DNA from 3 places in the Glutamicibacter sp. FBE19 genome. Region 2 is predicted to be linked to each of the others. Evidence: riboswitches for the same ligand, from Rfam matches in the RefSeq annotation. Region 2 holds a riboswitch; each other region holds the start of a gene.
The links. Region 2 has a riboswitch for S-adenosylmethionine ahead of H6F58_RS12085 (aminotransferase class I/II-fold pyridoxal phosphate-dependent enzyme). Riboswitches for the same ligand answer to the same signal wherever they lie in the genome.

Region 1 (7,401 bases), on a different contig from region 2:
AGCAGGTCAGCCCGCGAAACCGAGCGATCGTTTTCTTGGCGGAGCGGATGCTTTCGATGCCGGAGCGCTGTTGGCGCAGGCCGAAATGATGCGCACCCTGGTGGCGCGTCCTGCGCTGCTTCCGCAACGGGCACACCGGGAGATCTGGAATCAGGACATCGCCGTGGCCGTTGCACGGACTCCGGCGCGGAGCCTGGCCTATCTTGCGGCACCGGCCCGGGCGCTGAATCAAGAACAGGCAAAAACCCTGCTGGTGGTCGCCGCGGCATCCGCCATGTCGCAGGCCGCCGAAGCCTTGCACATTCACCGCAATACCCTGGTGCAGCGGCTGGAAAGGATCGGCCAGGTCACCGGCGCCGATATTCGCCAAGCCAATGAATCGCTGCGGCTGCAGCATGCCGTGTACGCGCGCATTGCACTTGACGAGATGCAGATTTTCTAGCGGCACCAGCAGCACCAGGCGAGCCTCGATAAATTCCGTCTGCCGAGGGGCGTGCACATATTCTTGCAGGACCATGCCGGGAAACCCGGTCGCATGCCCATAGGCAATCCGGCGCCGGTTTCCTACTATTGGCACATCACCTGCTGTTCAGGGTCGGCGAAACCGAAGAAATCCGGGCCTGGCTGATCCAACCCCCAGAGCTTGAGCCGCTTTGCTGGACAGCGATCCACACATAGTGGCAAAGGAGCCAACCTGCCGTGTACGAACTCATTGTTCTCTTGATCCTCGTGGTCGCCATTGTGCTGGTGACCGCACGCTGGAAAATCAGCCCCTTCCTCGCGTTGATTGGCGCAGCTATCCTTGCCGCCTTCGCCTACAGGATTCCCCTGGCCGAAGTGGCGGGCACCGTCACCACCGCCTTCGGCACCACCATGGGCAATATCGGCCTGGTCATCCTCTTCGGCACGATGATCGGCATCATCCTGGAACGATCGGGCGCCGCAATCTCCATGGCCGACGCGCTGATCAAGGTCCTGGGAACCAGGTTCCCCAATCTGACCCTGACAATCATTGGCTACATTGTCTCGATTCCGGTCTTCTGCGATTCGGGCTACGTGGTGCTGAACTCGCTGCGCAAAGCCATCACCCTTCGCACCGGCGTATCGGGGCTGGCTACTTCGGTGGCGCTGATGACCGGCCTGTACGCCACGCACACCATGGTTCCGCCAACCCCCGGCCCGCTGGCGGCGGCCGAGAGCATCGGCATTGCCGATAACCTCGGGCTGATCATTGCCGTTGGCCTTCCGGTGGCAGCCATCTCCGCGTTGGCCGGCCTGTTTTATGCCAGCCGCTTCAACAAGTCCCAATGGACCGCCTTGCCGTCGGAAGACGAGAATGATCTGGCAGACCTGGACTACGAGCAGCTGCGCGCAAGCTTCGGCAAGCTGCCGCATCCGGCCTTGGCCTTCCTGCCGATCCTGGTGCCGCTGGTTTTGATCTGTGCCTCATCTATCGCCAAGCTGCCATCCCAGCCGCTGGGCGGGGGAACGCTGGTTGAAGTCCTCTCGTTCCTCGGCACGCCGGTGATCGCCCTGATTTTCGGCCTGCTCTCGGCCACTTTGCTGTTGCGCGGCGAGAACAAGCTGGGCGATTTTAATGAGCAGATGCACGAATCGGTGCGCACCGCTGCCCCGATCTTGCTGATTACCGGGGCTGGCGCCGCATTGGGCGCGGTGCTGGCCGCCTCGGAGCTGACCACGATTCTCTCCGACTCGCTGAGCGGACTCGGCCTGGGCCTGGCGGTGCCGTTCCTGATTGCCGCCGCCCTGAAGTCGGCGCAGGGATCGTCCACGGTATCGATGGTGACCACCTCCGCGCTGGTCGCGCCGATGCTCGGTTCGCTGGGGCTGGATTCCGAATTGGGAATGGTGCTCAGCGTCCTGGCGGTGGGTGCCGGTGCGATGGTTGTCTCGCACGCGAATGACTCGTACTTCTGGGTGGTCTCGCAGCTCAGCCGGATTCCGGTGATCACTGCATACAAGACCCTCAGCGTGGCTACGGCAATCCAGGGCACCGCGGCCTTTGCAACGGTCTGGATCCTGGGGGCGGTCCTGCTCTAGCGCACTGCTGAATACACCCCGGGCACCGCGCCATCATCGAACCCTTCCTTGATGGCGCGGTGCACTGTTTTTAAGGGAGCTCAGAAACGGCCAGCCTGCTACGCCAAAGCCATGATGGGCTGGTGCGGGTCAGGGGTGCTCACGCCAAGAACAATGTGAATTAGACGCCGTAATATGCGGAAATATGACGCTGATTTAGCGCCTGCCCGCCGCCTCCCAGCCTTGCCAGCCCGGGATTTGTGAAGAGATCTGACGCAGTGTTCCCTCCAGTGACGCGTTGATGGCAAGCTCCCGGGATCAATGCTTGACTCGGATAACACCCCATCCAGAGCGGCTGAGAGACCTGGCTCCACGACGCCGCAGCAAGCCTGCCTCCTGCAGATAGTGCTAACGCCAGGTTCGATGGAGCTCCCGGGGCAAGAAGCGTGAACTTCTGTTCGGGATCCCTCGGTTCGATATGTCCAAGAGAGGGACGGCATGACTCGCACTCGCCCGAACACCCTGAAATTTGTGGCTGCCGCACTCGCAGCAACCACGCTGCTCTCCGGTTGCTCGCTGAAGGAACCACGCCCCGAAGCCGCGCCGGCCGTGGCGCCAAGCAGCAACCCGCAAACCGAACAGAAGCTCGACGATGTTCCTTCGATCGAGGGCAAAAAAGTGGGCATCGCGGCCAAGGACATCCTGCACGACTACTCGCGCGTGGTGTATCAGCAAATCCAAGAACGCATCAAGGAGCTCGGCGGAGAGGTCATTGCCACCCAGGCCGAAGCCAAGGACGAGAAGCACGTTTCGGACGTGGAAAATCTCATTACCCAGTCGCCCGATGCCATCGTGGTGATCCTGGGCGATGCCCAGACGCTCACCCCGGCCCTGGCCAAGGTGGATGCTGCAGGAATTCCGCTGTTCACCATCGACTTCCAGAGCGAGTACTCGAAGAACAACGTCACCAGTGATAACTGGAACGTCGGCACCACCCTGGCTCGCACCATGGCCGAGGACCTGCACGGCAAGGGCAAGATCCTGGTCTTCAACGGCTTCCCGGGCGTGACGCCCTGCCGGATCCGCTACAACAGCCTGAACCTGGTGCTCGAAGACTACCCGAATATCGAGAAGATCACCCCGGAACTGCAGGACAAGTACGAAGGCACCATCGAAGATGCCAAGAACCAGATCCAGGATCAGCTGCGCAGGCTGCCCGAAGGCGAAGTGGATGCGATCTGGTCCTGCTGGGATATGCCGCTGATCGGCGCCGCGCAGGCTATCGATCCCACCGATAATGACATCAAGCTCTATGGAGTCGACGCGGAACCCGGGGCACTGGACTTGATCGCGAATCCGCAGAGCTCCTACCAGTTCACCGTCGCCCAGCCCACCAAGCAGATTGCTGCCACCTCGGCCACGAATATTGCGCTGTTCCTCAACGGGCAAGCCGACCAGGTACCAAGCACCAGCTACGCCGAGCCGATTTTTGTGGACAAGGACAACGTGAATCAGGTGCGCAATGACAACGGAATCTAGCCTGCTGCTGAGCATGGCCGGGATCGGCAAATCCTTTGGCGCCGTCACCGTGCTGGACGATGTCCACCTGCAGCTGCGGGCCGGGGAAGTGCTCGGCCTGGTAGGTGAAAACGGTGCCGGAAAATCAACCCTGATCAAGATCCTCACCGGGTTGTACACCCTGGATTCGGGGCAGATCGAGCTTGCTGGACAGGCGGTGCAGATACGGCGCCCGGCCGATGCCGAAGCGCTGGGCATTGAGGTGATCCACCAGGACCGCCACCTGGCCGGGCGCCTGACCGTCGCCGAACAGCTGTATCTTGGCACATCCAGAAACCGCGGTTTATGGCGCCACGAGCGCACCGTGCAAGAGGCGGCCCGGGCGGATATCCTGCGGACCACCGGCCAGGAGCTGGACACCGCGGCCTTTGTCGACGAGCTGAGCGTTGCCCAGCAGCAGCTGATCCAGATTGCCCGCGCCGTGCTGGCCGAACCCAAGGTGCTGATTCTTGATGAGCCGACCGCGCCCTTGGCCAATGACGAGGTCGAGCAGCTCTTCGGCACCATCGGGCACCTGCGTGATCGCGGGGTGGGGATTATTTTCATCTCCCACTATCTCCAGGAACTGCAGCAGGTCACCGACCGGATCACGGTGCTGCGCAACGGCAGGAATGCCGGGGATGCCAGCTTTGCGCACGGCGACAGCATTTCAGATGTCATCGGCTTGATGCTGGGCAGCCAGGTCAACGAATTCTCGCACCAGCAGCGCGAGGCCCCCGCCCGCCAGGGCGAGCCGGCCCTCCAGCTCTCGGGCCTGTCGGTGGCTGGCAAGCTGGAGGGCATCGATCTCACGGTGGCTCCCGGGGAAATCGTGGCCGTCACCGGATTGGTGGGATCAGGCATCGAGGTGCTCGCCGACGCGGTCACCGGCAATCATCCGCATGCGGGCACCGCCTTGCTGCACGGCCGCCCGGTGGTTTCGGCCGCGGACTTTGTCGCCCGGGCCGGCGCCTACGTCCCATCGAACCGGCACCGCGATGGCATCTTCCTGCGCAACACCGTGCGCGAGAATGTTGCCGCCGCCAGCCTGCGGAAGCTCGGCCGCCGGCTTGGGCTGCTCAATGCGCGCAAGGAGCGGGATGCCGCGGAGGAGCTGGTGCAGCGCCTGGATATCCGCCCGGCTGATCCCGAAGCCGTGGCTTCGGGCCTCTCCGGCGGCAACCAGCAGAAGACCGTCTTGGCCCGCTGGCTGGCCAAGGGGTCCGATGTGCTGGTCTTGGACCAGCCCACCTCGGGCGTGGATGTGGGAAGCCGCGCGCAGATCTACGCGCAGATTTCCCAGCTGGTGCAGGACGGAGCCGCCGCGCTGATGGTCAGCGTGGACCTGGAAGAAGTGGTTGGCCTGGCCGACCGGGTGCTGGTGCTTTACCGCGGCCGGATCATCGCCGAGCTGCCCTCCGCCGAAGTGACCACAGAACGAATCTTGCAGTTGGCCTCCAGCGGCCAAGGAACCGGAACACCACGAGAAGAGGTGAACGCATGAGCGCCGCCATTGCTCCCGCCAACGAGGCGCCGGCGCGCAGCGCGCAAGGAAGGAAGCCCGGGCTGGCCGCCTGGATCGGCTACGCCGGCATTGGAGCGGTGCTGCTGCTTTTCGCTTTCGGCTCCCCGTTTTTCCTGGCGGCCTCGAATATCGCGACAATTCTCACCCAGGCCTCGGTCTTCGGCATCGCCGGGGTGGGGCTCGCGATCGTGATTATCGCTGGCGGCGACGACGTGCTCAACGGCGGCATCGACCTGTCCACCGGTGCGGTGGCAGGACTCTCCGGCACCGTGACCGCGCTGGCCGCGGCCGCCGGAGCCCCCGGCCCGGTGTCGGTGCTCTACGGGGTGCTGGTGGCCACCGCGATCGGCATCGTCAACGGCCTGTCGGTCACCTTGGGATTGCGCCCGCTGCTGGCCACCCTGGCCACCATGGGCGTGGCCGCTTCGCTGGAGCTGGTCTTCAGCCAGAACCTGAAGATCGCCGTGTCCGGCAGCTTTTTCGAGGCTGCCCGGGCCAGCGTCTTCCTCGGGATCCCGCTGGCCGCTTGGCTCATGATCATCATCGGGGCACTAGGCTGGTGGGTTTATGGCAAGACCAGCTGGGGCGTGAACTCCTACGCCGCGGGCCAGAATCCGACGGCCGCCCAGGTGGCCGGATTGGACCCGCGCCGCTACCGGCTGGCCAGCTACGTGCTCAGCTCGGCGCTGGCTGGCCTGGCCGGCACGCTGCTGGTCGCCAGGCTTTCGGCCGCCGTCCCGGGCATTGGAACGCAGATCCTGCTGGACATCATTCTGGTGGCCTACATGTCGATGATCTTCTCCCGACGGCGGCTGGTCAGCGTCGTTGGCACCGTGCTGGCCGCGGTGTTTGTCGCCGCCCTGGACAACGGACTGACCCTGCTGGGTGTCGCAAGCCAGTGGGTAGGCGCGGCCAAGGGCCTGCTGATCCTGCTGGTTCTGGCCAGCGTGACCCTGCGCGGAAGGAAGAACCGATGAATCCCGCACAAACACTGGCCGCGCCACCGGCGCCAGCTCCTGGATCTCCAACCGCCTCAAGCGCCAAGAAGCGCGGCGCCTTCCAGGCATCGCGGCTGATGGCACCTGGAACTTTGGCTTTGATCCTGATCGTGTTCTCGGTGCTCAGCCCGGTGTTCTTCAGCGCGGGAAACCTCGTGGGAATCCTTGGGCAGGTGGCACTGCTGGCGCTGGTCGCCATCGGGCTGACCCTGGTGGTGCGGGCCGGCGGCATTGACCTGTCCATCGGCGTGGCCCTGGACTTGGGCGCCCTGGCCAGTGCCTGGCTGATCCACGACGGCTATCGTGCCTGGGTGGCCGTGGCCGGAGGGCTGCTCTTCGCCCTGGCGGTCGGGCTGGTCAACGCGCTGCTGATCGTGGTCCTGCGGATCCCTGCCTTCCTGGCCACGCTGAGCGTGTGGTTTGTCGGCACCAGCGTGCAGCAGCTGCTCACCAGCGGCGGCGCGCCGATCTACCTCTCGGCGCCGCTGGTGCCGGACGGGTTTGCGGTGATCGGGCGGGGCTACTTCCTGGATGTCGATGCCGCGGTGATCAACGCGGCATCCATTGCCGTGGCGGTGGCCTTGCTGCTGGGAATCACCCGCTACGGGCGCAAGCTGACCATGGCCGGCGAACAGCCCAGCGCGGCGAAGATCTCGGGCCTGAGGATCAATGCGCTGATCATTAGCGCCTATCTGTTGTGCGCGGTGATCGCCGGATTCGCCGGGGTGGTGCTGGCCGCGCGTTCCAACGGCTATGTTCCGGGCAGCGGGCAGGCCTATTTGATGGATGCCATCGGTGCGGTTTTCATCGGGGCAACCATCAGCCGCTATGGGCGGGTATCGGTCGGCGGAACGCTGATCGGCGTGGTGATCTTCGGGCTGCTGGATAACGGGCTGAACCTGATCGGGCTGTCCTTCTTCTGGCAGGACCTGGCCCGCGGACTGGTTCTGCTGGCGATCCTGCTCGCCGCAGTGGTGCTCGGACGGTCCAAGGGCCAACCAGCCACCGGCATCTTCGCGCTGCTGCGCACGGCCCAGCGCCAGGCACAATCCACCACAGTGAAGGGAAGCACCAGACAATGAGCAAGCGCATCCACCTCAACGCCTTTGACATGACCTGCGTCAGCCACCAAAGCCCCGGGCTGTGGCGCCACCCGCAGAACCGGGCCGACGGATACAACACCCTCGAATACTGGGTGGATCTGGCCAAGACCCTGGAGCGCGGCGGTTTCGACGCGCTGTTCCTGGCCGACGTGCTGGGCATCTACGACGTGTACCAGAA
Region 2 (7,401 bases):
GTGGGCGCCGAAATCCAGCGGGCGCTGCAGATAAGGAGTGGCGAAGGTATTGTCCACCACCAGCAGGGCGCCATGCTCGCGGGCGATGTCCGCCCAGCCGGCCAGGTCGGCGATGCCCAGCAGCGGGTTGGAGGGGGTCTCCACCCAGAGCAGCGCGGTGTTCGGGCGCACCGCGGAGCGCACCGAATCCAGGCTGGTGATATCCACCGCCGAAGAGGTGATCCCCCACTTGCTGTGCAGCTTGGAGATCAGCCGGTTGGTGCCGCCGTAGCCGTCGGCGCCCAGGATGATGTGGTCGCCCGGTTCGAGCACCGCGCGCAGCAGCGCGTCTTCGGCGGCGATGCCGGAGGCGAAGGCGAAGCCGGCGGCCCCGCCTTCCAGGGCGGTGAGCTGGTCCTGGAACCCGTCGCGGGTGGGATTCGAGCCGCGGGAGTATTCATGTCCGGAGCGCAGCACGTTGATGCCGTCCTGGATGAAGGTGCTGGTCTGGTAGATCGGCGGCACGACCGCGCCGGTGTGCGGGTCCTTGTGCTGGCCGGCGTGGACGGCCTGGGTGTTGAAGCCGCTCATGATGCTCCTTGGGTTTGCGGGGCCAGGGCCTTCTCCAGTGCGTGGTCAAGGGCCTGGGTGAGATCGGCGAGCAGGTCGGCGGGGTCTTCCAGGCCGACCGACAGGCGCAGGGTGGCGGTGTTCAGCCCGGCGGCGGCCAGCTGCTGCTCGGAGAGCCGGCAGTGGGTCATGGTGGCCGGGTGGGAGATCATGGTGCGGGTGTCCCCCACATTGGCGGCCAGCGAAATCAGTTTCAGCCCGTCGATCAGCGGGGAGACCAGCGTGGGATGGGCCAGCTCGATGGCCAGCACGCAGCCGGTGCCCTTGGGCGTGATCTTCTTGGCCAGCTCGTGGCTCGGGTGGGTGGACAGCGAGGGGTGGTGGATGGCCACAATGCCCGGGTGCGCCAGGAGCTCGCCGATCAGCGTGGTGACGCTGCGCTGCACATGTGCGGCGCGCACCGGCAGGGTTTCGATGCCGGCGAGGATCCCCTGGGCGCTAGCCGGGGCGAGGGTCGGGCCCAGGTCGTGCAGGAATTTGGAGCGCACCAGCATCGCGTAGGCGGCCGATCCGTGGCGCTCAAGCAGCGAGGTGTTGTTCAGCCGCACGCGCGGGGCGGCGATCTGCGGCCAGCGGGCGGCGTCGGAGAAGTCGAATTTGCCCGAGTCCACGACGATCCCGCCCAAAACAGAACCGTGTCCGGCCAGGCCCTTGGTGGCCGAGTGCACCACGATGTCCGCGCCGAAATCCAGTGGCCGCACATTCAGCGGGGTGGCCAGGGTGTTATCGACCACCACCGGGATGTTGTGCTCATGGGCGATGGCCGCGATGGCGGGAAGATCGGCCACGGTGCACAGCGGGTTGGAGACCGACTCCAGGAAGAACGCCCGGGTGTCTTCCTCGATGGCCCCGGACCAGGCGGCCGGATCGGCCTGGTCGACAAAGCTGATGCGGATGCCGAAGTCGGCGAAGGTGTCGGTGAACAGGTCCACGGTGCCGCCGTAGAGCGAGGAGGAGGCCACGATGTGCTTGGGTCCCTGGGTCAGGGCCAGGAGGGACAGGGCTACCGCGGACTGGCCGGTGGCGGTGGCTACCGCCTGGGCGCCGCCTTCCAGCGCGGCCACTCGCTGCTCGAGGATCGAGACGGTGGGATTGCCGGTGCGCGAGTAGGTGAAACCGGCCTGGCGCAACGCGAACTTCTCGATCGCTTCGGCATGCGACTGGAATTGGTAGGCTGCGGAATTGTGCAGTGGCGGCAGCATCGGGCGGAAGTCTCCGCTCGGGCGATATCCGGCGTGGACCGCGTCGGTTCCTTGGCTCATAGCTCCTCCTCGTTCTCTGCGAGGGAGTGCACCGATAGGCATCGTGTGGCAACACGAAGCACATCACGCAAAAGCGCGTTCGGAACTGCTCCATCGTTCCTGGCATTAGCACCTTTCGGTTTCCCGATGGTTGCTGCGACGTCAACGAGCCAGATCTCTTAGTCGCTCTTGATGGTTTGTTGTTCTTCCATGGTTGGCCACGGGCCGCAAACGGCGCAAGCGCCATCGGGCGGCCAGCTTCATACAAGGCCGCCAAGCTTCATATGTCGTGAACTTGTCATGATGACGCGGTGGCTGGCACCACTTTATGACGCATCACTTTGAGCAGAACCTGCGTGATTTCAAGGTTTTTGCCGAAGTTTATGACGATAGACCGGTACTCGATGACCGGGAGTTACGCCGTGGGCGGCTCAGCCGAGCACCTCGACCCCAAAGCTGGCGACCACCGCACGGACTTCTTGCAGGTAGCGCTGGGCCTGGTCGGTCAGCGGAATGGCTGCGTGGTCAATCCAGCCGATCTCGATGCGCTCCTCGATCGCCAGCGGGATGGCAACGATGGAGGGATCAAGCTCGTCGCTGATGATGCCGGTGGAGATCGTGTACCCGCCCAGGCCGATCATGAGGTTGAAGATGGTGGCGCGGTCCGAAACCTGGATTTCGCGTTGGCTGGAGCGCGTGGAGAGCACCTCCTCGGCGAAGTAGAAGGAATTATTCGCGCCCTGGTCGAAGGTCAGCCGGGGCAGGTCCTCGAGGTCTTCGAGGGTGACCTGGTCCCGGGTGGCCAGCGGGTTGCTGCGCGAGATGAAGATGTGCGGATCAGCCAGGAACAGCGGGTGGAAGGCCAGCCGGGATTCGCGCAGCAGCTTGTCGATGACCTTGCGGTTGAAGTCATTGCGGTACAGGATCCCGATGTCGCTGCGCAGGGTGCGCACGTCCTCGATGATCTGTTCGGTGCGCGTCTCGCGGAGCGAAAACTGGTACTCCTCGGCGCCGCTGGCCTGGACCATCCGGACAAAGGCGTCCACCGAAAATGAGTAGTGCTGGGTGGAGACGCCCAGCAGGCGCCTGGCGGAGGGCCGTCCGAGGTAGCGGTGCTCCAGCAGCTCCACTTGCTCCAGGACCTGCCGGGCGTAGCCAAGGAATTCTGCTCCTTCGGCGGTGAGCGTCACTCCCCTGGCCGAGCGCACCAGCAAGGTGCGCCCCACCCTCGATTCAAGCTCCTTCATCGCCGCCGACATGCTGGGCTGCGCGACGTAAATCAAGTCGGCGGCAGCCGAGATGGACCCCTCGGAGGCTACCGCCACGAAATAGCGCAGCTGCTGCAGTGTCAAGCCATTTGTTCCCTGAACCATAGCCAGAGTCTATATGAATCCATAGTTATATCGAGTTACCTGATATCAAGAATCACCCTGCATGATTGACGCAACGACTTCCCCTCGGCCTGCCCAGGCCTCCCAAATACAGATTGGCCATCATGGCAGACGAATTGAATTTCAGCATTAGCACCACCAGATTTGACGAGAATTACTCCCCTTCGGCGAATTCGCGCACCACGACAAACTTCGCTAATTTGGCACGCGGAGAGCGCCGCGAAGAGAACTTGCGCAACGCCCTGACGATGATCAACCGCCGGTTCAATTCCTTGGCTCACTGGGACAATCCCCAGGGCGACCGCTATTCTCTTGAATTGGAAATCATTTCCGCAAATGTGCATTTTTCTGCCGATAATACCGACCAGCAATTTCCTCTTTTAGAAGTGCTTGAAACCACGATCGTGGATAAACTCACCGGCACTCGGTCCCAGGGCATGGTCGGCAATAATTTTTCTTCTTATGTCCGCGATTACGACTTCAGCGTTGTGCTCCCAGCATCGTGTAATGACAGCGGATCTCCGGTGCTTCCCGAAGATTTTGGTGATCTCCATGGACAGCTCTTCCAGCATTTTTTGAACTCACAGGCATACCGTGAGCGTTTTGCCCAGCTGCCGGTGGTCTGCATCAGCGTCTCCACCTCCAAGACTTATTTCCGCACTGGCAACAGCCATCCAGTGCTCGGCTTGGAATACCAGCAGGACGAGAACTCGCTCACCGATGCGTACTTCGGCAAGATGGGCTTGAGCGTTCGCTACTTCATGCCGCCGGGTGCCGTTGCGCCACTGGCCTTTTACTTCCGTGGCGACCTGCTCAACGATTACACGAACCTGCAGCTGATTAGCCTGATCAGCACCATGGAGACCTTCCAGAAGATCTACCGCCCGGAGATCTACAACGCCAATTCGGCAGCGCCCTCCGTGTACCACCCGAGCCTGGGCGCCGAGGACTTCTCCCCTACACGCGTTTTCTACGACCGCGAAGAACGAGCCCAATTGGGCAGGATCCAAGGCAAGTTCACCGAAGAGCATTTCATCACCCCAAATCGCCAACTGCTCGATCAGTGGTCCTCCTCCTACCAGACTCCCGTCGCCTAAGACTCCGAAAGATTCCTCAATGACTTCACCACTTATCCCCGCGTCGATCGTTGGCAGCCTGCCCAAGCCTTCGTGGCTTGCCGAACCTGAAAAGCTATGGTCCCCATGGAAGCTTGAAGGCGATCAGCTGCGCGAAGGCCAGCAAGACGCCATGCGTGCTGCGGTCCTCGAGCAGACTCAACGCGGCATCGACATCATTAGTGATGGCGAACAGACCCGTCAGCACTTTGTCACCACGTTCATTGAGCACCTGAGCGGTGTTGATTTCGAAAAGCGTGAGACGGTGCGAATCCGCAACCGTTACGACGCGAGCGTGCCTACCGTCGTTAGTGCCGTAGAACGTGAAAAACCGGTTTTTGTCGAGGACGCAAAGGCCATTCGTTCATTCACTGACAAGCAGATCAAGTGGACGTTACCTGGCCCGATGACCATGGTGGACACGTTGTATGACGCTCACTACCAGAGCCGTGAAAAGCTCGCTTGGGAGTTTGCGACCATCCTGAACCAGGAAGCGAAAGAACTCGAAGCTGTTGGTGTGGATGTTATCCAGTTTGACGAGCCAGCCTTTAATGTCTTCTTTGATGAAGTTGCTGACTGGGGCATCGCAGCGCTGGAGCGTGCTTGCGAAGGTTTGAAGGCAGAAACCGTTGCGCACATTTGTTTCGGTTACGGCATCAAGGCCAATAACGATTGGAAGGCCACTCTTGGCGCTCAGTGGCTCCATTATGAGAAGTCCTTCCCACTGTTGCAGGCTTCAACCATTGACACCGTTTCTTTGGAATCTCACCATTCCAACGTGCCGCTTGAAGTAGTTGAGATGGTTCGAGGCAAGAAGGTCATGCTCGGTGCCATCGACGTGGCTAATGATGCCGTAGAGACTCCCGAGGAAGTAGCACAGACCCTGCGCAACGCACTCGAATTTGTCGATGCCGACAAGCTGATTGCCAGCACCAACTGCGGCATGGCACCTTTCCGCCGCGATGTGGCGCTGGCCAAGCTCAGCGCGCTGAGCGCTGGCGCCGGCATCCTGCGCGAGGAGCTTGTTGGTGCACGCGTCTAAAGTGTCGGATTCCGCGACGCCCTCGTTGCCCGCGGAAGACTTCAAAGCAGTCTTTCGTGGGCACCCGGGTGGGGTCAGTGTCATTACTGCCGATGCTGGCCAGGGCCCAGTTGCCCTCACCGCAACATCGGTTGCCTCCATCAGCGTTGATCCGCCATTGCTAGTCTTCTCAATTTCGGCTCACTCTTCTGCCTCTGACGTACTCTCTCGCGCTCAGACGGTCGTGGTTCATTCCTTGGATGTGCATGACATTGAATTGGCAAAGTTGGGTGCTACCAGCGGGGTAGATCGTTTTGCGCAGGACCAGACATGGACTCGATTGAGCACCGGAGAAACGGTCTTTGATAACGTGCGCGCTTGGGTACGGTGTGAGGTTGTGGAACGCATCCAGGCAGGGACCTCAACGGTCATCGTGGCTCGCGGACTGCAGTCACACATTGCACGCGACTCCCAACCGGGCGAGCTTGGTGACGCATTGGTTTACCACAACCGTTCGTGGCACCACTTGAATGCCGACTCGCATCTGGGCCACTGATACACAAATAGCTGACGCTGGGAACCACCCGTTGGTGGTTCCCAGCGTCAGCTGCATGGGACCGTATATCGGCTTAAGCTACTTCGCAGAAGTCTTGCGTGAGCGCGCAATAAATACCATGCCGCCAATGGCTAGCAGTATCCCAACCCCAGCAGCCCAGAAACCATCAAAACCTGTGTTGGCCAGTGCAGGCGCTGAGGCCTCAAAAACCGCTACGGGTTCAGCGGACTTGCTTGCCTTTTGCGCCCTGGTAACGATTGCCTTGCCGATTGAACCTGCGGGCTTGATTTCAGCGTCAGCAACGGGTTGTTCGCTTTCTGAAACGTCAGGTTCGTTCACAGTTTCGGAGCCACCAGTTGAACCACCCGTCGTTTCCGGTGTAATCCCCAAGTACATTTCGAGGTAGTACGCACGTAGCTCAGGATCATCGGCAAAGACTTCTTCAAGGAAAGCCTGAAGATCAGCTGCATCTTCATCGGTTTCTATACTGTCAGCGATGATTGGCAACAACTGCTCGATGAACTCAAGGCCAGCGTCACTGCGGAAGTACTCTTCCCACTGGGAATCATCCCATTCAAGACTGTCCTGTGGGAGGGTATCGAGGATTAAGTCCCAGAAGGCTTGCTCCTCCTCGGAGAGTTCAAAGTCATCCTCGACGGGGTACTCTTCCTCTAGGAGTTCATTGAGCTGTCGAAAGTACTCTTCCCCAGCCTCGGTCTCGGCAAATACTTCCCATTGCTCGGCGCTCCAGTCTTCAGAACCTTCAGGCAAGAGGGCATTGATTTCGTCCCAGCGGTCATCGTTGGAAACTAGACCAAAACTGGTTGATGATTGCTTCGGCGATTCGGGGAGTACGGTAGGCACACTCTTAACTTCCGGATTAACGGATTCCGATTCCTCCTGCACCCGAGCTGGCGTCGGTTCGGTTACTTCTGAGACTGGCTCGGACGCTGGGGCCTCATTTGAGTCCTCAATCTGAGCCTCACTGGCTTCGTGGGTGGCCTTGTCCGACATACTAACTTCAGCAGTGAGCTCAGATGTAGCTTCAGATTCTGCCGAAGCAGCTGATTCCGTCACCGTAGGTTCTGATTCTTCGGACGCATCGGAATCGCCAGCAGCAGCCGAAGACTCAGCTGGAAGAATGCTTTCCTCGGATTCAACAACGTTTACTACAGGAGACTGAGACACAACCGGTTCCGTCTGCGCGTCCGCTGACGTTGATGATTCCGCTGGAGCAGAGACGACCTCCTCCGAAATCACTTCTCCATTTGCTGCAGGGCCGCTAATCACCAATCCCGTGATCAGTGCTGTCGACATTGCCACCGCGCTTAATTTAGTTTTCAATTTTCCTGCTTCAAAGAGTGCGAATCGGCACAAAAACCTCACAACAGAATAAATTAGCGATTATCGCTAAAGTCGTTCTGTCCCGTGCCGAAGAATTGATGATTAGGAATAATGTAGCTCATTA
Region 3 (7,401 bases), on a different contig from region 2:
GCATACTTCATCCCCACCTTTTCAGGAGATCAGAGTATGCAACGATCAAGTTTGCGCGCCCTGGCTGGCGCCGCGATTCTCTCCCTGGGCCTTGGCGCATTCAGCGCGATCCCGGCGAGCGCCGATCCACGGCACACCGAAAAGAATCCCACGGCCACCGGCACCGGTGGCGCGGTCTCTTCGGTAGATCCGGAAGCATCAGCGGCAGGCATCGAGGTACTGCGCAAGGGAGGCAACGCGGTAGACGCCGCGGTCGCCACAGCGGCGGCGCTGGGCGTGACCGAACCATACAGCGCGGGTGTCGGCGGTGGCGGCTATTTCCTGTATTACGACGCGGCTTCCGGCAAGGTCAGCACCATCGATGGGCGTGAAACTGCCCCAGCTGCTACCCCTCAGGACGCATTTATTGATCCGGCGACCGGCGAGCCCTACAACTTCACTCCGGAACTGGTCACCAGCGGTGTTGCCGTGGGCGTTCCGGGGACCGTAGCCACCTGGCAGCGTGCCCTGGACAATTGGGGCTCGCAAAGCCTGAAGCAGGTGCTGCGTCCGGCGACCCAGGTGGCTTCCCGCGGTTTTGTTGTTGATGAGACCTTCCGGGAACAAACCTTGGACAACAAGGAACGCTTCGAAGCCTTCGGCTCCACCAGCAAGCTTTTCCTCCCCGGTGGCGATGCGCCACAGGTGGGGAGCATCTTCAAGAACCCCGAGCTGGCCGATACCTATCGCCTGCTGGCCAAGGAAGGCCCAAAGGCGTTCTACCACGGTGATCTGGCCTCCGAAATCTCCCAGACGGTCCAGGCCCCGCCCAAGGTCGAGGACACCAAGCTGCCGGTCCCTGCCGGTTTTGTCAGCACCGAGGACCTCGCCAACTATGAGGTGTCCGAGCAGAAGCCAACCACGGTGGACTATCGCGGGCTGGACATCTTCGGCATGGCTCCCTCCTCCAGCGGTGGCACCACCATTGGCGAATCGCTGAATATCCTGGGCAACTACGACCTGTCCTCCATGGAACCCGCCGACGCCTTGCACCACTACTTCGAGGCCACCGCGCTGGCCTATGCGGATCGCGGCAAATACGTGGGTGACCCCGCCTTTGTGGATGTGCCGACCGAGACCTTGACCAGCGAGCTCTTCGGCGCCGACCGGGCCTGCGCGATCAACCCCGATCAGGCGGCCGCCAAGCCGGTGGCCCCGGGCGACATCGAGAATTTTGATGGCCAATGCCCGGCAGCTGCCGCTGAGCCGGCCGTTGAGCATGACACCGAGAACATCTCCACCACCCACCTGTCGGTGGTGGACCGCTGGGGGAACGTCGTGTCCTACACGCTGACCATCGAGCAGACCGGAGGGTCGGGCATGGTGGTGCCGGGGCGGGGCTTCCTGCTGAACAATGAGCTCACAGACTTCTCCACGGTCTATGACCCGGAAGATCCAAACCGCCTTGAACCGGGCAAGCGCCCGCGCTCCTCGATGGCGCCAACCATCGTGCTGCGTGACGGCGAGCCGGTGATGGCCATCGGTTCCCCCGGTGGGTCAACCATCATCACCACGGTGCTGCAGACGCTGCTCAACCGCTACGACCTGGGCATGGATATCAGCGAAGCCATCGCCGCCCCGCGGGCCTCGCAGCGCAATACCGCAGCGGTGACCGCAGAACCGGAATTCATCGCCCAGTACGGTTCGGCCATGGAGGCCTTCGGGCACAAGCTCACCCCGGCCGGGGACTCCTTCACCCCGCAGGCAGAGATCGGCGCGGTGGAAGCGGTCCAGATCAATGAGGATGGAACGCTGACTGCGGCGGCCGAGCCGGTGCGCCGTGGCGGAGGATCTGCCATGGTGGTGAATCCCGCCAACTAGGCTCCGGAAATGGCATCGGCTCCGTCCACCCTTCAAGGTGGAGGGAGCCGATGCCATTTTGAGGCCAGGGCCTCAGGCGGGATGCCTAGCCCTTAGCTGGCAGGCGGTTGGAGATCTTGTACTGCGCGGCGCGGTGGGTCTCCTTCACCCGGTCCCCTTCGCCAAAGAGCTTGTTGCGCAGCGAGCCCTGGGCGTATTCGGTCTTGTAGGCGCCGCGAGCCTGCAGCTCGGGAACCACGTATTCGACAACGTCCTCGAAGGTTGCCGGGGTGACCGCGTAGGCCAGATTGAAACCGTCAACGTCGGTATAGTCCACCCAGTCGATGAGCTTCTCGGCCACCTCGGCGCCCGAGCCGACGGTGATCGGGCCGAAGCCGCCCACGCCCACCCATTCGGCCAACTGGCGGATCGTCCACGGGTTGCCGTCGTCGCCGCTGGCCTTCTGGAAGGTTTCCACGGTGGACTGGATGGCGTTGGACTTCAGGTTGGCGCCCAATGGCTCATCCGGGTTCAGCTCCGACAGGTCAATGCCCATCCAGCCGGAGATCAGGACCTGTGCACCTTCAACGTCCGCATAGGACTTGTAATCCTCGTACTTGGCCTGGGCCTTCTCAGACGTCTCATCGGTGATGATGGTCTGCATCGCGAAGATCTTCACATCGTAGCGGTCGCGGCCGGCGGCCTCTGCGGCATCGCGGATCTTGGTGACGGTGGCCTTGAGGATTTCACGGGTCGGGCTGGTGACAAATACTGCTTCAGCGTTTTCCGAGGCGAACTTGATGCCGCGCGACGAGGCGCCGGCCTGGTAGATCACCGGGGTGCGCTGGATGGAAGGCTCGGTGATGGCGATTCCGGGCACCTTGAAGAATTTTCCTTCGTGCTCGATGCTGTGCACCTTGGCCGGGTCCGTATAGATCCCGGTTTCCTTGTTGTTCTGCACGGCGTCGTCTTCCCACGAGCCTTCGAGCAGCTTGTAGACGACCTCGAGGTATTCATCGGCGTGGTTGTACCGCTCGTCGTGCTCCATCTGGTCTTCCTGGCCCATGTTGCGGGCGGCCGATGGCAGGTACCCGGTCACGACATTCCAGCCCACGCGGCCGTTGGTCAGGTGGTCCAGGGTGGCCAGGCGGCGGGCGAAAGCGTAGGGGTGCTCGTAGGCGGTGCCCGCAGTGACGCCGAAGCCGAGGTTCTCGGTGACCGCTGCCATGGCGGAGACCAGCATCATCGGGTCATTGACCGGGGCCTGGGCGCCGGAGCGCAGCGGGGACTCATTAGTGCCGTTGAAAACATCGTAGGTACCCAGGACATCGGCGATGAACAGGCCGTCGAACTTGCCCTTTTCCAGTACCTTGGCCAGGTGGGTCCAGTAGCCGAGGGTGTTGTAGGTCGAGGCCTTGTCATCCGGGTGGCGCCACAGGCCTGGCGACTGGTGCACCACGCAGTTCATGTCGAATGCGTTGAAGAGAATTTCGCGCTGCTGGCTCATTGATGTTCCCCTTGCCATGGTTGGGTAGTGGTGAAGATTAGTGGTTCGCGCTCAGGCGCCGTGGGCTCGATGGTTGCTGTCTTCGCCGGTGACCGAGAGTCGTTGCGGCTGGACCGCATTGATCTCGTAGTCCCCCACAATGCGGGCCTTGTAAATGGCCGGGTTGTGGGTGGCGATGGTCCGGGCGTTGCGCCAGTGCCGGTCCAGGTTGCAGATGACGCTGGTCGAGGATGCGCCCAGGCCGTCAAAGAGCTTGCTGGTGGCACCGATGACGAGTGGCTGGACGATGGTTTGCGCCCGGTTGGCGGCCAGTTCGCAGACCGCATAGCGTTCTTCGTCGTTGAGCCCCGGATCTACCAGTGCGGCTTCGACTTCAAGGACGGCGCCGATCACGACCGAGTCCGCGGCGAAGGATTCCGCGGACACCTCGCCGACCAGTTGCAACACCTGTGGTTCGCGGTGCACCGGAACGCCGGTGCCGGTGGTGAAGATGCGGGTGCGGTTCTGCACCGAAATGCGCAGGTCGTTCAGGGCCGCCCGGGCGATACCTGCCTGCACGGCCATGAGCACCAGCTGGAAGATCGCCGCTTCGGAGTCGTTGCTCTGCTGCGGCATGAACGTGTCCACCGGGACCTGGTGGAACTCCGTGGTTCCGGTGCCGGTGAGCCCCTGGCCAAAGCCATCCCAGTCATCAAGGATCTTGACGCCGCTGTGCTGGGTGGAGACTACCGCGATCTGGCGCCCGGGCAGTTCCGGGTGGGCCACGGCCACGGTGGTCCAGTCGGCAAAAATGGTACCGGTGCAGTAGTACTTTTCACCGTCCACCAGCCAGCGGCCATCAATCTGGCTCACCTTGGTGTTCAGCGTGCCCAGGGCATTGCCACCGCGTTCGGTGTAGGCGTTGCCGACAATTTGCCCGGCGGCGATGCGGGCGGTCCACTTACTGCGCAGCTTTTGGTCGTCGAGGACCAGCACGTTTTCCACGAACGCGATATGCGCGCGCCACAGCTGGCCGACATGCGAGTCGGCTTCGGACAGCTCGATGAGCAAGCGGAACACGTCGACCAGGCGCGCGCCGTATCCGCCCTCGGCAACTGGGATGCGCAGTGCGCCGAAACGTTCGCGGTTGAGCAGGCCTACCTGCTCGAAGGGCAGAACGCGGTTGCGGTCGCGGTCCTTGGCGGTGCTGGCGATTTGCGCGAAGACCGGACGAAAGATTTCAGCCAGCCGGTCGTATTGCTCATCCGCGCCGGGGCCGGGGGTGACCTTGAGCAGTTGCCGCGTGGGCAGCTGCTCTTCGAAGTCGTCTAGTCCCATGGCGCTAGCCTGCGAAGGATCGCTGAGCTGGTTGAAGTCCAAACCGGAGGTGTTTGGCAACTCGCCAAATGACATTAAAAGTCCTCAATTCTTTCCATCGGTCCTGGCGGTAGCACCGTCTCCCTTTTCGGGTGGTTGCTGCGGCGTCGTCGAGCCAGATCTCTCAGCCGCTCTGGATGGGTCGTCATTCATTTGTAGCCGTAATAAACCGATGCATCCAAGCCACGAAGTCACATTTCGACCTTGGGCGGCTCCGGGATGACCGGCAGGTTGAACAGCCAATGGCGCATCATGCCGAAGATGAATTGCCCATATTCGCCCATTATCGATCAAACCGGCATTCAATGAAATAAATAACGAAATATCCCGCGCATGTGGCACAGTTATCGAAGATTTTTCATGTTACGCAAGATTTGCATTCAATTCCTTCGAAACCCTGTAATAGACGTGTAACCATCCCGAGCGGCCGAGAGATCTGGCTCAGTGACGCCGCAGCAACCACCTATGGAGGACACCTTCCATAGGCCGGTGCTACCGCCAGGACCGATGGAGATGATCATGGCACTGTGCTTTGCGCAGCCTCAAATGCAGTACCTGGGCCTCGCGTCCATGGCACTGGGCGCCGGCCTCGTCAATTTCTCGCGCAGATTCGCCACCACGGCACAGAGCCGCACCGCGCTTTCAGGCTCGCAGCCACAACGGGCTATGGGCAAAGACCGGCAATTCGCCTCGGCCAAGAACCTCCAGGGCACAAGCAACACCTGGCCTTCCTCGGAATACTTGCCGTTGCCCTGCTCGCTGCCTCCGAACGCCGCGCCATAAAAGCCCCGGGCCCGAGGGCACTAGCGATCAAGTACCAAACCAGCCACCGAATAGACACTCCAAGGAATACTCTGTAATGACCATCGAATCGGCACCAACCTCTGCATTTGCCTCTGAGGAAGCACGCCAAGCATTCTGGGACGACGCGGCACGCCTCCTTGATTGGGACACCAGCTGGCATACCACCAGCCAGATCCTCCCAGCTGACCCGGAAGCCAAGCGCGGACCGCAGATCTCCTGGTATCTGGGTGGCAAGCTCAATGCCGCGGTGAACTGCGCCGACCGGCATGTGGCCGCCGGCCGCGGAGACAAGGTCGCACTGTATTTCGAGGGCGAACCCGGCGACCGGGTGGCCGTCACCTACAAGAACCTGCAAGAACGCATCAGCCAGGCCGCCCACGCTTTGGAATCCTTGGGCGTGGTCAAGGGCGACCGCGTGGTCATCTACCTTCCGGTCCTCATCGAAACCGTCGTCATCACGCTGGCCTGCGCCCGCATCGGCGCCGTCCATTCGCTGGTCTTCGGCGGATTCTCTGCCGAAGCGTTGAAGTTCCGCGTGGAAGACACGAAGGCCAAGGTGCTGGTGACCACCGATGGCCAATTCCGCCGCGGCGCCTCGGTGCCGGTCAAGGACAATGCCGACGAAGCGGTCTCCGGCGAGAATGAGATCGAAAAAGTGCTGGTCATTCGACGCACCGGCGATCAGATCCCGTGGACCGAAGGCCGCGACGTCTGGTGGCACGATGTTGTCGACACCCAGCCCACCGAACATGAAGCGCAGTTCTTCGACTCTGAAACTCCGCTGTTCATCATGTACACCTCCGGAACCACCGGACAGCCCAAGGGCCTGGTGCACACCACCGGTGGCTACCTGACCCAGGCTGCCGCCAGCTACAACATGCTCTTCGCCAACCCGGATGCCTCCCAGCGCGAGAATGACGTGCACTGGTGCACCGCGGACCTGGCATGGATCACGGCCCACACCTATGAGATCTATGGACCGCTATCCAACGGCGTCACCCAGGTGATTTATGAAGGCGTGCCCAACGCGCCGCATCCCGGACGCCACTTCGAAGTCATCGAACGCTACAAGGTCACCAGCTACTACACGGCCCCGACCTTGGTCCGCTCGTTGATGGGCTGGTTCCCCGAGGGCATTCCCAAATCCTACGACCTGTCCTCCATCAACGTCGGCGGCACCGTTGGCGAAGCGGTTAACCCGGAGGCCTGGCGGTGGCTGCGCGAACAGCTTGGCCGCGATACCCCGGCAGGCATTCCGATGGTGGATACCTGGTGGCAGTCCGAGTCCGGGGCGACGGTCCTCTCCCCTTTGCCGACCGACGACTACTTCAAGCCAGGATGCGCCGCCCGTGCCCTGCCGGGCGTTTCCGTGGACATCGTTGATGCCCAGGGACAGCGAGTTGAGCCCAACACCCAGGGCAATATTGTCATCACCCGCACCGGCCCGTCCATGGCGCGTACGGTATGGGGCAACCCTGAACGCTACTACACCAGCTACTGGGAGAAGTACGTCCAGCAAGGCTGGTTCCTCGCAGGCGATGGGGCACGTTTTGACGAGGATGGAGATATTTTCATCCTGGGCCGCACCGATGACGTGATCAATATTTCCGGGCACCGGTTATCGACCATTGAAATCGAGTCTGCGCTGGTCACCAACCCCGGCGTCGTCGAGGCCGGAGTCTGCCCCACCCCGGATGCAAAAACCGGACATGCGGCCACCGCCTTCGTGGTGCCCCTGGACAAGTCGCTGATTGGCGAAAACCCTGATGAGCAGCTCGCCGCGCGCCAGGCACAATTCATAGCTGAACTTCGTTCCACGGTAGCCACCCAGATAGGCCCGATTGCCAAGCCGCGCGATGTGCTGCTGGTACCGGATGTTCCCAAAACCCGTTCGG

Region 1: it holds a riboswitch for S-adenosylmethionine, as region 2 does, so the genes downstream of both, H6F58_RS00495 (substrate-binding domain-containing protein) here and H6F58_RS12085 (aminotransferase class I/II-fold pyridoxal phosphate-dependent enzyme) in region 2, are expected to answer to the same signal.
Region 3: it holds a riboswitch for S-adenosylmethionine, as region 2 does, so the genes downstream of both, acs (acetate--CoA ligase) here and H6F58_RS12085 (aminotransferase class I/II-fold pyridoxal phosphate-dependent enzyme) in region 2, are expected to answer to the same signal.

What each region holds. Positions count from the first base shown of each region.
Region 1 covers NZ_JACKQN010000001.1:108,647-116,047, forward strand. The annotation lists gene H6F58_RS00485 (sugar diacid recognition domain-containing protein) at 1-442, shown strand, start outside; gene H6F58_RS00490 (GntP family permease) at 700-2,061, shown strand; SAM riboswitch class I at 2,380-2,470, shown strand; gene H6F58_RS00495 (substrate-binding domain-containing protein) at 2,539-3,579, shown strand; gene H6F58_RS00500 (sugar ABC transporter ATP-binding protein) at 3,563-5,101, shown strand; gene H6F58_RS00505 (ABC transporter permease) at 5,098-6,099, shown strand; gene H6F58_RS00510 (ABC transporter permease) at 6,096-7,202, shown strand; gene H6F58_RS00515 (LLM class flavin-dependent oxidoreductase) at 7,199-7,401, shown strand, end outside.
Region 2 covers NZ_JACKQN010000007.1:43,860-51,260, forward strand. The annotation lists gene H6F58_RS12080 (cystathionine gamma-synthase) at 1-570, opposite strand, end outside; gene H6F58_RS12085 (aminotransferase class I/II-fold pyridoxal phosphate-dependent enzyme) at 567-1,871, opposite strand; SAM riboswitch class I at 1,959-2,049, opposite strand; gene H6F58_RS12090 (LysR family transcriptional regulator) at 2,282-3,223, opposite strand; gene H6F58_RS12095 (DUF1852 domain-containing protein) at 3,346-4,338, shown strand; gene H6F58_RS12100 (methionine synthase) at 4,358-5,398, shown strand; gene H6F58_RS12105 (flavin reductase family protein) at 5,379-5,933, shown strand; gene H6F58_RS12110 (hypothetical protein) at 6,012-7,277, opposite strand.
Region 3 covers NZ_JACKQN010000004.1:226,240-233,640, forward strand. The annotation lists gene ggt (gamma-glutamyltransferase) at 37-1,860, shown strand; gene H6F58_RS09250 (LLM class flavin-dependent oxidoreductase) at 1,946-3,346, opposite strand; gene H6F58_RS09255 (acyl-CoA dehydrogenase) at 3,398-4,738, opposite strand; SAM riboswitch class I at 4,755-4,846, opposite strand; SAM riboswitch class I at 5,114-5,216, shown strand; gene acs (acetate--CoA ligase) at 5,235-7,401, shown strand, end outside.